DNA from 2 places in the Neobacillus sp. PS2-9 genome. Region 1 is predicted to be linked to the other one. Evidence: riboswitches for the same ligand, from Rfam matches in the RefSeq annotation. Region 1 holds a riboswitch; the other holds the start of a gene.
What was found. Region 1 has a riboswitch for S-adenosylmethionine ahead of RCG25_RS05215 (methionine ABC transporter ATP-binding protein). Riboswitches for the same ligand answer to the same signal wherever they lie in the genome.
Positions count from the first base shown of each region.

Region 2: linked by a shared signal. The riboswitch ahead of RCG25_RS03545 (methionine ABC transporter ATP-binding protein) and the one ahead of RCG25_RS05215 (methionine ABC transporter ATP-binding protein) in region 1 are both predicted to bind S-adenosylmethionine.

Region 1 is NZ_CP133269.1:1,075,502-1,083,030, reverse strand. It holds gene RCG25_RS05240 (cysteine desulfurase) at 1-694, opposite strand, end outside; gene sufD (Fe-S cluster assembly protein SufD) at 694-2,004, opposite strand; gene sufC (Fe-S cluster assembly ATPase SufC) at 2,026-2,811, opposite strand; gene RCG25_RS05225 (MetQ/NlpA family ABC transporter substrate-binding protein) at 3,217-4,056, opposite strand; gene RCG25_RS05220 (methionine ABC transporter permease) at 4,077-4,751, opposite strand; gene RCG25_RS05215 (methionine ABC transporter ATP-binding protein) at 4,744-5,769, opposite strand; SAM riboswitch class I at 5,932-6,039, opposite strand; gene RCG25_RS05210 (O-acetylhomoserine aminocarboxypropyltransferase/cysteine synthase family protein) at 6,176-7,492, opposite strand.
Region 2 is NZ_CP133269.1:688,355-695,883, reverse strand. It holds gene RCG25_RS03560 (right-handed parallel beta-helix repeat-containing protein) at 1-321, shown strand, start outside; gene RCG25_RS03555 (MetQ/NlpA family ABC transporter substrate-binding protein) at 383-1,213, opposite strand; gene RCG25_RS03550 (methionine ABC transporter permease) at 1,232-1,906, opposite strand; gene RCG25_RS03545 (methionine ABC transporter ATP-binding protein) at 1,896-2,909, opposite strand; SAM riboswitch class I at 3,049-3,154, opposite strand; gene RCG25_RS03540 (ABC transporter permease) at 3,340-4,485, opposite strand; gene RCG25_RS03535 (ABC transporter permease) at 4,486-5,595, opposite strand; gene RCG25_RS03530 (ABC transporter ATP-binding protein) at 5,614-6,552, opposite strand; gene RCG25_RS03525 (hypothetical protein) at 6,558-6,794, opposite strand; gene RCG25_RS03520 (sensor histidine kinase) at 6,869-7,529, opposite strand, start outside.

The sequences.
Region 1 (7,529 bases):
CGATACCAGTAGGAGCGCACATTTTGTGTCCAGAGAATGCAAGGAAATCGCAATCCAAATCCTGAACATCAATTTTCATATGCGGAGCACTCTGCGCACCATCTACTACCATAATTGCCCCATTTTCATGGGCGATTTGTGCAATTTCTTTCACCGGATTAATAACGCCAAGTACATTTGATACTTGCATCACAGAAACAACCTTTGTGTTCGCTGTAATGGTTGCACGTACATCATCAAGTGAGATGGTTCCATCCTCTTGGAGAGGAATGTATTTTAACTGGGCACCTGTCCGTCTGGCCACTTGCTGCCATGGGATAATATTGCTGTGGTGCTCCATATAAGTTATAACGATTTCATCGCCTTCTTTAAGATTAGCGGCAGCATAGCTTGCTGCCACAGTATTAATAGAAGTCGTTGTTCCTCTTGTAAAAATAACTTCCTGAATCGATTTAGCATTGATAAATTTGCGAACCTTTTCTCTTGCCCCTTCGTACGCATCAGTAGCTCTTGTTCCTAAAGTATGCACACCACGATGGACATTGGAATTGATTTCACGGTAATATTTATCAACTGCCTCGATCACTTGAAGCGGCTTTTGTGATGTAGCAGAACTATCTAAATACACCAACGGATTGCCGTTCACTTCTTGGTCTAGGATCGGAAACTGTTTGCGAATATCCTGGATATTCATTAGCGTACTTTCCTTTCGATCACTTCAGTCAGTTGTTTCTTTACTCCTTCTATCGGAAGCTGGTTAACAACCGGTGCAAGGAAGCCATGAATGATTAAGCGCTCTGCTTCTTGCTTTGGAATTCCGCGGCTCATTAAGTAGTAAAGTTGCACTTTATCCACTCGGCCGACAGATGCAGCGTGACCTGCTGTTACATCATCTTCATCTATTAAAAGAATTGGGTTAGCATCTCCGCGCGCTTTTTCGCTAAGCATTAATACGCGTGATTCTTGCTCGGCATTTGATTTAGAAGCGCCATGCTCGATTTTTCCAATCCCATTAAAGATGGAAGTTGCACTATCCTTCATAACACCATGCTTTAGGATGTACCCTTCGCTATTTTTCCCAAAGTGAACAACCTTTGTCGTAAAGTTTTGTGTTTGCTCTCCACGTCCAACGACAACTGTTTTTGTATCACCATAGGAACCATCACCAATTAGGTTGGTTGTGTTCTCAGAAATAGTGTTTCCTTCGTTCATTAACCCTAACGCCCACTCAATACGTGCATCTCTTCCAGCAACACCGCGACGGTTCACATAGGTAGTTGTTCCTTTTGCAAGGTAATCTACTGCACCATATACAACCTTCGCATTGTTATTTGCGATAACCTCTGAAAGAATGTTTACCACAGAATTAGAATCTTCAATCGTTGAAATATAGTTTTCAACATATGTGACAGAGCTGTTATCTTCTGCTACCACGATAACATGGTTAAAAAGATTAGCTTCCGCGTGGTCGTGAACGTAAACCGCTTGAATAGGTTGAGAGATGACTACGTTCTTTGGAACATATAAGAAGACTCCACCGTTCACAAGTGCCGTATGAAGGGCAGTGAGACGGTGTTCGTCAGCATTAATTGCTTGTGTCATATAATACTTTTTCAAAAGCTCGCCATGCTCTCTAGCTGCTGTGAAAATGTCTGTAAAGATAACACCCTTACTTTTTAGATCTTCTGATAAAGATAAAAAAGCAGGAGTTTGATTACGTTGTATATATAGATTCTTATCATCTGCTTCCAAATCAACTAAAGCTTTTACTTCCTCCGGTAATTCATCAAGAGAAGAATAAGCAGCACTTTTAACAGTATGTTGATTGAACTGAGTGAAATTCCATTTATCTATTTTTGTTTTATCAGGTCTTGGCATTGGCAGTTGTTCAAAACTCTCTAATGCTTTGAGACGGAACTCTTCAAACCAAGCAGGCTCGTTCATTTCTTTCGAAAAGGAGCTTACAAAACCCTTATCAAATGGTAATTTTGTTTCTGTTGTCATTGTAATCCTCCTAACACTATCTTACGCTTCTTGCCCAACTGTTTCATCTTCAATTCCAAGCTCTTGCTTGATCCAGTCATATCCTTCTGCTTCTAAGCGTTGTGCTAACTCTGGCCCGCCTGATTTCACAATACGACCCTGCATCATAACGTGCACATAGTCAGGAGTGATATAGTCTAAAAGACGTTGATAGTGAGTAATAACTAGGCATCCGAATTCTTCGCCTCGCATTTCATTGATTCCTTTTGACACAACTTTTAATGCGTCAATATCTAGCCCTGAGTCAATTTCATCCAGGATCGCAATTTTTGGTTCTAACATCATTAATTGTAAGATTTCATTACGCTTTTTCTCTCCACCAGAGAAACCTTCATTTAAGTAGCGTTGCGCCATATCAAGGTCCATTTCAAGGAATTCCATTTGCTTATCCATCTTACGGATGAATTTCATTAATGAAATTTCATTACCTTCACCTAGGCGACTATTTAATGCTGAACGTAAAAAATCGGCATTGGTTACGCCGTTGATTTCACTTGGATATTGCATTGCTAGGAATAGACCTGCACGAGCGCGCTCATCTACTTCCATTTCAAGGACATTTTGTCCATCTAAAGTAATGTTACCACTAGTTACTTCATATTTAGGGTGACCCATGATTGCAGATGATAAAGTGGATTTACCAGTTCCGTTAGGTCCCATAATTGCGTGGATTTCTCCACCTTTCACTTCAAGGTTAACACCTTTTAAAATTTCTTTCCCATCAATTCCTACATGTAAATCTTTAATCGTTAAAGTTGATCCAGCCATATCTATACCTCCGAAAAGAAAGTGTTGTATCTTGCAGACCGTGTTAGGTCTATAACTCTATTCTCATTTTATTCTCATTACAATCTTATAACAAATGAAATGTATTAGCAACTCTAAAACAGTAAAAACAGTACCCCTATTTTCATTAAGTAATTGCTAATTGAGAATAAGAAGTGCTTTTTAAAGAATTTTCTGATAAAAAAATTCTTGAACCCATATATGTAAAAATACACTCGGTTAAAATCATACCTTATTTTTTCAACTTTTGCCAAGTGAATTTGGGTGTATATCTCTTCTATTTTTACCCAATTCTAACGTTTCATGTATGACTTCAGAAATAGCAAAAGCCAGTGAATAGCTCACTGACTTTTACTATTTTCTTCTTATTTATATGGTAATCGTTTTTTATTCAGAAACAGGTACAACTGCACCTTTGTATTTTTCAAGGATGAAGTCTTGGATTTCTTTTGAATGAAGGACTTCTACAAGAGCTTTGATTGCGTCTTTATTTTCGTCACCTTTACGAACGGCAATGACGTTTACATATGGTGATTCTTTGTCTTCAATTGCAATAGAATCCTTCACTGGGTTTAATCCTGCATCAATTGCGTAGTTAGAGTTGATCAATACTGCATCACCTTCACCATTATTGAAGATCTGTGGTAAAAGCTTCGCTTCATAGTTTGCATCAAATTTTAGGTTCTTTGGATTTTCTACAACGTCTTTTAATTCTGCTTTTGTTTTATCAATGCCTTCTTTTAACTTGATTAAGCCTTGTGCTTCTAGTAATGAAAGTAGGCGGCCATGGTCAGCTACAGAGTTACTCATGATTAAGTGAGCACCCTTTGGAAGGTCACTTAACTTTTTATATTTTTTAGAATAGACACCGATTGGCTCGATGTGAATACCGCCAGCGTTAACAAATCCGTAGTTAAATTCTTTGTTTTGTGATTCTAAGTAAGGGATGTGCTGGAAGTAGTTTGCATCTAATTCTTTTGAAGCCAATGCTTTGTTTGGTAAAACATAGTCAGTGAAAGTTGTGATTTCAAGGTCGATTCCTTTTTCTTTTAATAACGGTTTTGCTTGTTCTAAAATTTCAGCGTGTGGCACAGTTGAAGCCCCAACTACTAATTTAGTAGTGCCACCCTTTTCTGAAGTACCCTCAGATTTTTCTTCTGATTTACCGCAAGCTGCAAGAGCTAGGGCTAATGTTAAAGCTAGTAAAACGGATAACCATTTTTTCATGTTGAACTCTCCTTTTATTTTTATCTTTTATCTAATTTTGAAGTGATGAGATCACCAATTAACTGAATGATAAACACAATAATTAAAATAATGACGGTAGCGACAAATGTGACGTCATTTTGATTTCGTTGGAAACCATAGTTGTAGGCAAGGTTTCCTAATCCACCTGCACCAATCGCTCCTGCCATTGCTGTGTAACCCACAAGAGCAATAGCTGTAACGGTAATACCGGAAATGAGCGCTGGCATGGATTCTGGTAGTAGCACCTTCCAAATGATCGTGCTTGTTGTTGCTCCCATTGACTTAGCGGCTTCAATGACTCCTTTATTAATCTCTCGAAGACCAATCTCCACCATCCTTGCATAAAAAGGGGCAGCCCCAATAATCAGTGCCGGCAAGGCCGCATCTTCTCCAATCATCGTTCCTAATAAGAAGGTGGTGAACGGGATTAATAATACAATTAAAATGATGAACGGAATGGAACGAAAAATATTAACTATTCCACTAATAATCGTATTAATCGGTTTATTCTCCCACATATTACCTTTCGTTGTTAGGAAAAGAAGTAAACCTAAGATTGTCCCCAAGATAAAGGTAACGAGAACCGAAATGGCTGTCATATAAACGGTGTCTTTCGTTGCGTCCCACATCATGAGCCAATCGACATTTTCAAAATATTTTCCACTATTATTCATTTGTTACCACCTCCAAACCAACCTGCTGGGAACGAATAAAGTCTATGGCTTTGTTTACTTCTTTTTCGTCACCATCAAGATGAATAAAGAGAGTTCCATATGAACCACTTTGTGTTTGCGAAATTTTCCCCTGCAGAATATTTACTGTAACCTCATGGTGTCTGATTAAATTTGAGATGAGCGGCTGCTCAGCTGACTCGCCAATGAAAGTCAATTGAACGACCTGACCAGAATGATACCGTGCCAGCAAATGTTCCGCTGTTTCTTTTGTTTCTTCAGGCTCTGTCACCTGTTGAACAAATCGCTTCGTGATTTGCTGCTGCGGATTACGGAACACATCCAAAACGGAACCAAGCTCAACTACACGGCCGCTTTCCATGACGGCAACCCGATGGCAAATTTTTCGAATAACATGCATTTCATGTGTAATCAACACAATGGTCAGACCTAGTCGCTTATTGATATCGACTAATAAATCCAAAATGGAATCGGTTGTCTGAGGGTCCAGTGCTGAAGTTGCTTCATCACAAAGTAAAACCTTTGGATTATTAGCAAGGGCTCTCGCAATCCCTACCCGCTGCTTTTGTCCCCCACTCAATTGAGAGGGATAGGCGTTTTCACGTCCCTCAAGGCCGACGAGTTTGATGAGCTCATTGACTCTTTTCTGTCTTTCCGGTCCCTTTATACCTGCAATTTCCAGTGGAAAAGCAATATTTTCACTTACTGTTCTTGACCAAAGTAAGTTGAAATGTTGAAAGATCATACTGATTTCTTGACGTGCTTTACGAAGCTCACTGCCCTTAATCTTTGAAATGACACGACCAGCCACTGTGACTGATCCATCGGTTGGTAGCTCCAACCCATTAAGCATTCGAATTAACGTACTTTTTCCGGCACCACTATATCCGATGACTCCGAAAATTTCCCCCTCTTGAATTTCTAAATTCACGTCATCGACCGCTTTTAGCTGGCCTTGTTTGGAAGGAAAAATCTTACGGACGTTTTTTATTGAAATCATTTGAATCACCCGCTTCTATCCTATTTACCTAAAATTCAGAAAGTATCTACTATAACCTGACATTTACTTATAGAATTTGACTGTACCCCTGAAAAGATTCTATTTTAGAAAAATAAAATGCCTTTCTGCACGGGCAGAAAGGCATTAGTAAAATAGACCTTTCTCCCATCTCCCAAAGCAAACGCTTTGTGTGAATTGGCACCATTTCAATGTAACATTGACGGTTGCCGGGCTTCATCGGGCACATCCCTCCACCTCTCTTGATAAGAGCTTACAGCATTCTATATTCAATTAACACGTTAGTCAGTTTAAGTAGTTATTTTAGTACGAAAGCTATCGTATCATGGATAAAAAAGGGTGTCAATAAAAAAATCTATTAATTCTTACTTATTGGATGAGGTAAATTTTAGGCATTTGCTTTGACAGATGCCAATCCCGTTGCTGTCTCAATCGCAGATTCGAGATCATCAATTAAGTCTTCAACATTTTCAATCCCAATAGAGAGACGGATTAAATCTTCTGATACACCTGCTGCCTTCAACCCCTCTGCATCTAATTGTTGATGGGTAGTACTAGCTGGGTGAATGATTAGACTTTTTGAATCGCCAACATTGGCCACATGTGCCCATAAGGATAGAGAATCAATGAGCTTCGCTCCTGCTTCCTTCCCACCTTTAATTCCAAAAACAACCATGGACCCTGCACCTTTAGGTAAATATTTTTTCGCTAATTCATAGTCCGGATGTGATGGATGCCCCGGATAGGATACCCATTCTACTGCTGGGTGGTTTAATAAATAGTCCACAATCGTTTTCGTATTGGCTACATGCTCTTTCATCCGAACATGCAGGGTTTCAAGGCCTAGTGTAAATTGGAATGAATTTTGCGGGCTCAGTGCCGGACCGAGATCACGCAATAACTGTACACGTGCCTTTACAATATACGCTACAGCGCCCAATGCTTCTGCATAGACAAGATCATGGTAGCTTGCATCCGGAGTCGTAAAGCCAGGGAATCTAGAAGAGTTCCAGTCAAACTTCCCACCATCAACAATTATGCCGCCCGTTGATGTCCCATTACCTAATAACCACTTTGTTGCCGAGTGAACAACAATGTCTGCCCCGTACTCAATTGGTCTGCATAAGTATGGTGTCGCAAAGGTATTGTCGATAATTAATGGGACACCTGCCTCGTGTGCAATATCAGCCACTTTTTCAATGTCTAACACACGTAAGCTTGGGTTCCCGATTGTTTCTGCAAAGACAGCCTTTGTTTTTGGAGTAATCGCTGCTCTGAAGTTCTCCGGATTTTCCGAGTCGACAAATTTAACGTTAATTCCGTACTTTGGAAGGGTCACTGCGAATAAATTATAGGTTCCACCATAGAGGTTGGAAGCAGCAACAATCTCATCTCCTGCCTCAGCCACATTCAGAATGGCGAGGGTAATTGCTGCCATACCACTAGCAACGGCCAGGGCTCCGACACCGCCTTCTAGCAGGGCTACTCTCTCTTCAAATACGGTTGTAGTAGGATTATGAATACGGGTGTATATGTACCCTGGTTCTGCTAAACTAAATAGGTTTGCTGCATGTTCAGTGTTTTTGAATTGATAGGCATTGTTTTGATAGATGGGAACGGCACGCGCTCCTGTTACTGGATCTGGAGCCAATCCTCCATGAACACTCAAGGTTTCAAAACGATATTTCTTTTGATTTTCTCCCATTTTCCTAGCTCCTCCCTTAACAACATAAACAAAAACC
Region 2 (7,529 bases), 390 kb from region 1:
GAACTAAGTAAAGCGGGAACCCATGTCGGCGCGTTAGCAGCTAACCCAGTATCTATTAAAGTGGAAGGTCCGGATTCCTTAAGAGAAGGAGAAACGGCTTCGCTTGTGGTGAAGGGTGTTTATTATGATGGATCTGTCCAAACATTGACCGATGAAGTGGAATTTACTAGTGCGGATCACACTGTTGCGGTGGTGAACCAAAACGGTGTTGTTCAAGCTGGTAAAAAAGGTAAAACAACAATCAAAGTCTCGTACCATGGCTTAACAGCTGAGCTTCAAATCCATGTTAAAACCATGCCGCCTGGGCTGAAAAAGAAGTAAAGAAATGGGGACAGTCCCCCGCTGCGTTAAAGCGCCGGGGGACTGTCCCCATCTTTTCCCCTTATTTCTTCATCCACTCCGGCTTTCCAAAGCCTTTAAACTTCTCATCAATGACTTTTTTGAAGTCTGCAGATTCCACGACTTCTTTAATATCTTTTGCAAGTTGAGAATCTTTGTTTTCTGTTTTTACCGCAACGATATTGCGATAGGAATCTAGCATATTTTCAAGTGCTAGTGCATCTAGCAGGTTCATTTTTGCAGCCAATGCGAAGTTTCCAGGTACTGCCGCTAAATCGACACTGTCCACAGAACGAGGAAGCTGGCCTGCTTCAATTGCTTGGAACTTCAAGTTTTTCTTATTTTCAACAATGTCCTTCTCAGATACTTTCAACGGGTCGGCACTTTCGTTAATTGTAATTAGGCCTTCATCACGAAGTGTATTTAAGGCACGAGCTGCGTTTGTTGGGTCATTCGGAAGCGTAACCGTTGCTCCGTTTTTCACTTCATCCAATGATTTGAATTTCTTTGAGTAAAGCCCCATTGGTGCAGTTGGAACAGAAATCAGTGCAGACAACTTCATGTTGTTTTCCTTCGCAAAATTCTCTAGATAGATAGAATGCTGGAATAGGTTTGCTTGGATGTCCCCATTGTCTAACGCTTTATTTGGCTGGATGTAATCACTGAATTCTACAATCTCAACTTTGTAGCCCTTCTTTTCTAAACCAGGAACAATTGCTTCCTTCAACATATCACTGTACGGACCAGCAGTAGCCCCTAATTTAATATCTTTAGATTTTGCTACTGCTTTGTCTTTACTCTCTGAACTGCTGCCGCATGCTGCTAACGCACCTACAACTAAAACTAACACCATTGCTAAAAACCATTTTTTCATAACTTTTTCCTTCCTTCCTTATCTTCTTTTATCGACAACTTTGGCAACAAAATCACCAAGCAGTTGAATAACCTGAACTAAAATAATTAATATAACAACAGTGGCAATCATGATGGTATTGTCATAGCGGTAATACCCAAAGCGAATTGCTAAATCTCCAATTCCACCGCCGCCCACTGTCCCGGCCATCGCCGAAAATCCGATTAAACTAATAAGGGTCAACGTAATACCCGAGATGATTCCTGATCTTGCTTCAAGGAGCAGAACATCTTTTATAATCATGGTTGGCGTCGCTCCCGCCGCAATCGCCGCTTCGATGACCCCTTTATCGATTTCCCTTAATGCCGTTTCGACGATTCGAGCAAAGAATGGAATGGCTGCCACCGATAGCGACACACTTGCGGCTGTCGGTCCAATCGTCGAACCAACGATGAAGTTGGTTAATGGAATTAGCGCTACCAGCAAGATAATAAATGGAATCGAACGAATCAAGTTTACTAGGAATCCCATCGTTACTTGAATCATGCGATTTTGTAAAAACAAGCCTTTGTCAGTGACAAATAACAGGATTCCCACTGGCAAGCCAATGACGATGGCAATCGCTAAGGAAATCATAATCATATAAATCGTCTGCATAAAAGCAGTATTGATATCTGGAATTAATTCCACCAGATGCTGAAAATCAAATCCCATTTCGTAACACCTCCACTTGCGCGGCCCGGTCCTCAATGTATCGAAGGGCCGCGGTCAATTCCTCTTTCGCACCTTTCAGTTCCATAATGAAAATGCCCAAGGGCAATTCTTGGATGTATTCAATCGAACCATGGAGGAAGTTCCCTTTTACGCTGAATGTCTGCAGCATATCGGAAATGACCCCCTCACCGGCGACTTTCCCTTTAAATAACACCTTAATGATTGGCCCTTCACTGCTAGACAGGATGGACTCCGGTATATCAAAAGATACTACACTATCAATAAACTCTCCGGTGAGCTCCGCCTGAGGGTTGGCGAAGATGTCATAGACTGCTCCTTCTTCAATCACCTTCCCGTCTTGCATAATCGCCATCCGGTGGCAAATTTCTTTTACTACGTCCATCTCATGCGTGATGAGAATAATCGTAATGTTAAGCTCCCTGTTGATCTTTTTTAATAGATTCAAAATCGACTTGGTTGTGGTCGGGTCAAGGGCGGAGGTTGCCTCATCACACAGCAGGACTGTTGGATTATTGGCGAGTGCCCGTGCAATCCCCACCCGCTGCTTTTGTCCACCGCTCAGCTGGGCTGGATACACATCGCGCTTATCCGCAAGTCCCACCGTTTCTAGTAATTCCATCACACGGGTGCTGATTTGATTCTTCGGATAGTTGGCCGCTTTCAGCGAAAAAGCAATATTTTCATAGACTGTCTTTTGACTGATGAGGTAAAAGTGTTGAAAGATCATGCCAATCTTTAGCCGTGCCAGACGAAGCTTCTCCCCTTTTAAGGAAGTAAGGTCCGTCCCATCGACAGTAATAGTGCCTGAAGTAGGTTGTTCCAACAAGTTAATGCAGCGGAGCAACGAGCTTTTTCCGGCGCCAGAGTAGCCGACGATACCATAGATTTCCCCTCGTTGAACCGTTAAAGAAACATCATCGACTCCCTTGACCGTTCCACTTTTCGTTTTATATTCCTTTGTTAGTTGACGAATCTCAATCATAATGATGACCTCTTTTTTCATGAGCGATATTTTAAAATAATGTTTATCCAGTTAGCCTGCTACGACCCTGTTGGATTTTTCCATACAAAAAATGCCCCTTTCAACTGAAAGGAGCATCGAAATACAAACAATTATTTCAAGCTTATCTTTCAGAATGAAAGTCATTCTGCTGGAATTGGCACCTTCCCAATTAGGGGGTTGCCGGACGTCATAGGGCCAAGTCCCTCGGTCACTCTCGATAAGAATTATTAGTTTTTTTTAACATTTTTGATATTACTAATCTATTTTTATATTGTCAATCATCAAAAAATAATATTCTACCATTGTAAGTGTTTCCATTATTATCAAATCAACTATTTAGGGCGTCTAAAAAAATTTTTGGGGACAGTCCCCCGGCGCTTTAGCGCAGTGGGGGACTGTCCCCGCTCTTTTAGATAAAGTTCTGTGTCGTATTATTTCTACTGAACCGATACACGGCGATCAGGAAGAATGCCGCTGCAAAGGCGAATAGAATGATGTAGTGTAGGTACAGGCCGCTGAAGGTGCTTCCTTCCTGCAATTTAGTGAGTGTGTCTAAGGTCCAGCGCTGCGGCAGGAATTCTGCAATTTTTTGCAACGATTTCGGCATGACTTCAACTGGCCAGAAGCAGCCAGACAGCATGACAGTCGGAGTGATCACTAAGTTTTGCAAAGCGCCCGCCGCACTCCGGTTGTTGGCGAAAGAAATGATCACTAATGACAAACCGACTGAAATCAAGGAAAAGAGAATCATAACAAACGCGGCTTCCCAAAAGGACACATTCACGCCCATATCAAAGACCATTCTCATAATGGTTAACGTGATTAACACCTGGATCGTCATCACAATCATATTCACAATCACATTCGCGAATACATACTTCCTCGCATTGATCGGTGTCGATAATAAGCGGTAATACGTCCGCTGTTCTTTTTCCAACAAAATAATCTCAGATAGATTAACTGCCGACATCATCATGATCATAATCAGGAACCCAATCGCTTGGTTGGTCATAAGCTTATTTTTTGAAGCATCTTCCACTGAATGGTTCACAAGCTTATATCCACTTTGCTGATAGTCCTTCACCATCTGTTCGAACATCGGCTGGTTACCGTCCGCCGCACGACTGATCGTTGCTAAATTATTGATATATTGATATAAATAGGACTTCACAAATCCTGTCACCGCAGCCCCTTTGATAGAGCTAATCTCAATATGGTCAGGTGAACCCTTCAGCACGCTATCTGAGAATCCTTTTTCAAAGATAATCACAGAGTCAAGCTTGCCAGACGTAATCTGCGCCTTCCCCTCTGCTGCCTCCACCCCGGACACCTTCACGTTCTCTAACCCTTTGAGAAATTGAATCGTATCTTCCGTAACCTCGCTCTTGTCTTGATTCACGATGCCTACCGTGAGGGTCGGTGTTTGATTTCCGCCATAGGCAAGAAGGGCAATGAAAATTCCCACCAAAGGCATGAGCAAGAACATGATTACATTTTTTCGTTTACGAAACGTCATACTTAATGTGTTTTGAATTAACCAGAGGATATCCTTCATTTATAGCCCCTCCCGTCGTTTTAAAGAGATAACCGCTACTAGTAAAAAGAGGAGTGACCCAGCCATGTTGATGGTGATTGCAGGGATGGCCGCAGATAGGTCATTCGCATAAATTAATTTCATTAACCCGTTGTTCATCCAAGTAAGGGGAGAAAGCTCCGTAATCAATTTGAAGAAACCCTCAGGATTCACAATTCTAAAATAGGACCCGCCAAAGAAGGAGGATAACTGAGCAACGAGTGTAATGATCACTTTTGGAGCGGCATGTGTTTTTGCTAAAAAGCTGATTCCAATCCCTAAGCTCACCGCAAAAATAATCTCAGTCAAAAGAACCAGGTAGACCATTCCTTCATGATCGCCCCAATTCGCATGGAATAACAGCTTGCTCAGCTGAACTACCAGCAAGGCAGATAAACTACTGCTGACAAGACCTCCAAGTACTTTTCCGATAAAAATTTCACTTTTTCTAATCGGAGAGGCAATCAGACGATTGGCCGTCCCTCTCACTCGTTCTTCCACAATTAACGAACTGGCCGACATCGCTCCGTACAGGATAATCATCGTCGTAATCACAATCGCATAGTAATCCATCGAACTCGGCTGCTTATCAGGTTGAAGCGAGGTTTCTTTGATAAAATTCGCCTGGCTATCGCGAGAAAACGCTGCCATTTTATCCGGTGCCGTCTTCATGATTTCAGTGGCAATATTGTATTGATTCACATAAGCGGAAAGCATGCCTTGAAGAATGTTTGCTTCGATGCTGCTGCCATTATTGAGATACAGCTGCACTTCCTTATCTGATACCTTGACATAGCCATCCACTTTACTTTGCTGCACGTCTTTTTTCGCCTTGGTTTCATCGATGACTTTTTTAAAATGAACACCCGACTTTTTGACCTCCTTAACAAAAGGCTGAAAGTTCTCCCCCTTTGTTGTATCTGTGTATACCACGTGGAGATCATCCACAGGAATACTGGTGGTAAACGTGTTCGACAAAGCCGTACCTAGTACAAGCATCAAGACAATCGGAAAGAGGAGCATAAAAAACAAGGTTCTTCTGTCACGAAAATCGGATTTAATTCCCTTCCAAGCCATACTGAAAATGTTCATGGCCGTCCCCTCCTTTCCTTATTGGTCCCGTAAATTCCTGCCTGTTAACGTTAAAAAGACGGTTTCTAGGTTTGGAGCTTTTTCCTGTAATGAACGGATTTCGATGTGCTGACTCATAAAGTGTTCCATGATTTGATTTAAGTTGTTCACACCGGTATCCGAGTTAATTTTGATAAAGTTTTCGTCCACCGTAACGGCTTCGACCCCTTTGATTTCCTTAATAGCCTGAACGTTCACGTGTTCCGTTGATTTGACCTCTATCCATAAATCCTTTGTATTGGTGATGATTGATTTCAATTGTTCCTTCGTGCCTTCCGCAATGATTTTCCCATGATCGATGATGGCAATCTGCGTGCAGATTTCCTCAACTTCCTCCATATAGTGGCTGGTGTAAATGATCGTACAGCCCATCTCATTTAGCTTCCGAACCGAATTGAGGATATAATTCCGCGATTGCGGATCGATTCCGACCGTCGGCTCATCCATGATAATCAGTTTTGGCCGATGTGCAATGGCACAAGCGATGTTCAATCTACGCTTCATCCCGCCGGAAAAACTTTTCGGATAACTTTTATGGCGGTCTTGTAGTCCGACAAATTCTAAGGCTTCCTCTACTCGTTCTTTTAACTCGGACCCGCGTAAACCGTACAGCCCGGCAAAGAATTTCACATTCTCATAGGCCGTCATGTCCTCGTAAATGGCGAGGTCCTGTGGCACCATTCCGATATTCATTTTGGCGTAACGGCTGTGTTTCTCCGTATCCTTGCCAAGGATCGTAATCTTCCCCTCGTTGCTGCGTAAGAGACCGGCAATCATGTTAATCGTCGTACTTTTCCCGGCTCCATTGGATCCGAGGAACCCAAAGATTTCTCCCTCTTTGACGGATAAGCTCATATGATCGACAGCGATAAAATCACTGAATTTCTTCGTTAAGTTTCTAATTTCCAACACGTTCATCGTGTTCACCCCTGTTCCCTTGTATAATTCAAGTATAAAAAAAAGAATGAACCTGCATAAGTGCAATCGTTCATTCTTTTCACATGAGAATCTTCATGTCTTTCGTGTGAGATGGTCATGGTGACGCCTTTGGCAACATCTTCTTGTGTGAAGAACTTCATGGAGGTGTGATTGGCAACCCGGTTTTGTACAAAAAACGTCATGTTGATGCGAGTGGCAGCAGGACGGTGACCGAAAATCATGGTGATGCGTTCCCCAACATGGTAGCGGCGCAAAGTCTGTGATGCAATCGAAACCCGGTTTCGAGTAAAAAACGTCATGTGGATGCGATTGGCAACAAGGTGGTGACCGAAAATCCATGCGTACTGTCCACGATGATTTTGCCGTTCACAGTAGCCGTCCGCTCTTCCATCCCAATAATCCCAAGGCCCTTCTTGATCATTTCCGTTCCAACTCCATTGTCCTTCACTTCGACGCGAATGATTTTGTTTAGCACTTTGACATCCACCGAAATAAGCGTGGCCCCAGAATACTTCATGGCATTCGTTAATGCCTCCGTGACATTTTCATGGATGATTTTCCACTGAATCGGCGTGATGTGATCTAAATTGCCTTCGTAGGTAAGGACGGTTTTGATGGATTGCTTGGCGTTGAAATCGTCGATTAAGAGCTTCATCCGATTAATTCCCACCTGCTCGGTTGGGGGCTTGATATTTTTTAACGTCATCCGAATCTTTTCAATCCCCTCCTTGGAGATGTTGATGGCATTTTGCAGGAGTTCAGTGGCTTTTGACTGATCGGTCTCCATCAAGCGTTTCGCCGCTTCCATTTGAAAAAGAGCCCCGGTCATCGAGTGTCCGATTTTATCGTGAATCTCCTGTGAAATTCGGTTCCGTTCTTCTAACTTGAACGTGTATTCTGATTGGCGGATGTACTCTGTGTTTTCATTGATATTCTTCGTTAACCTGTGGAGCGTC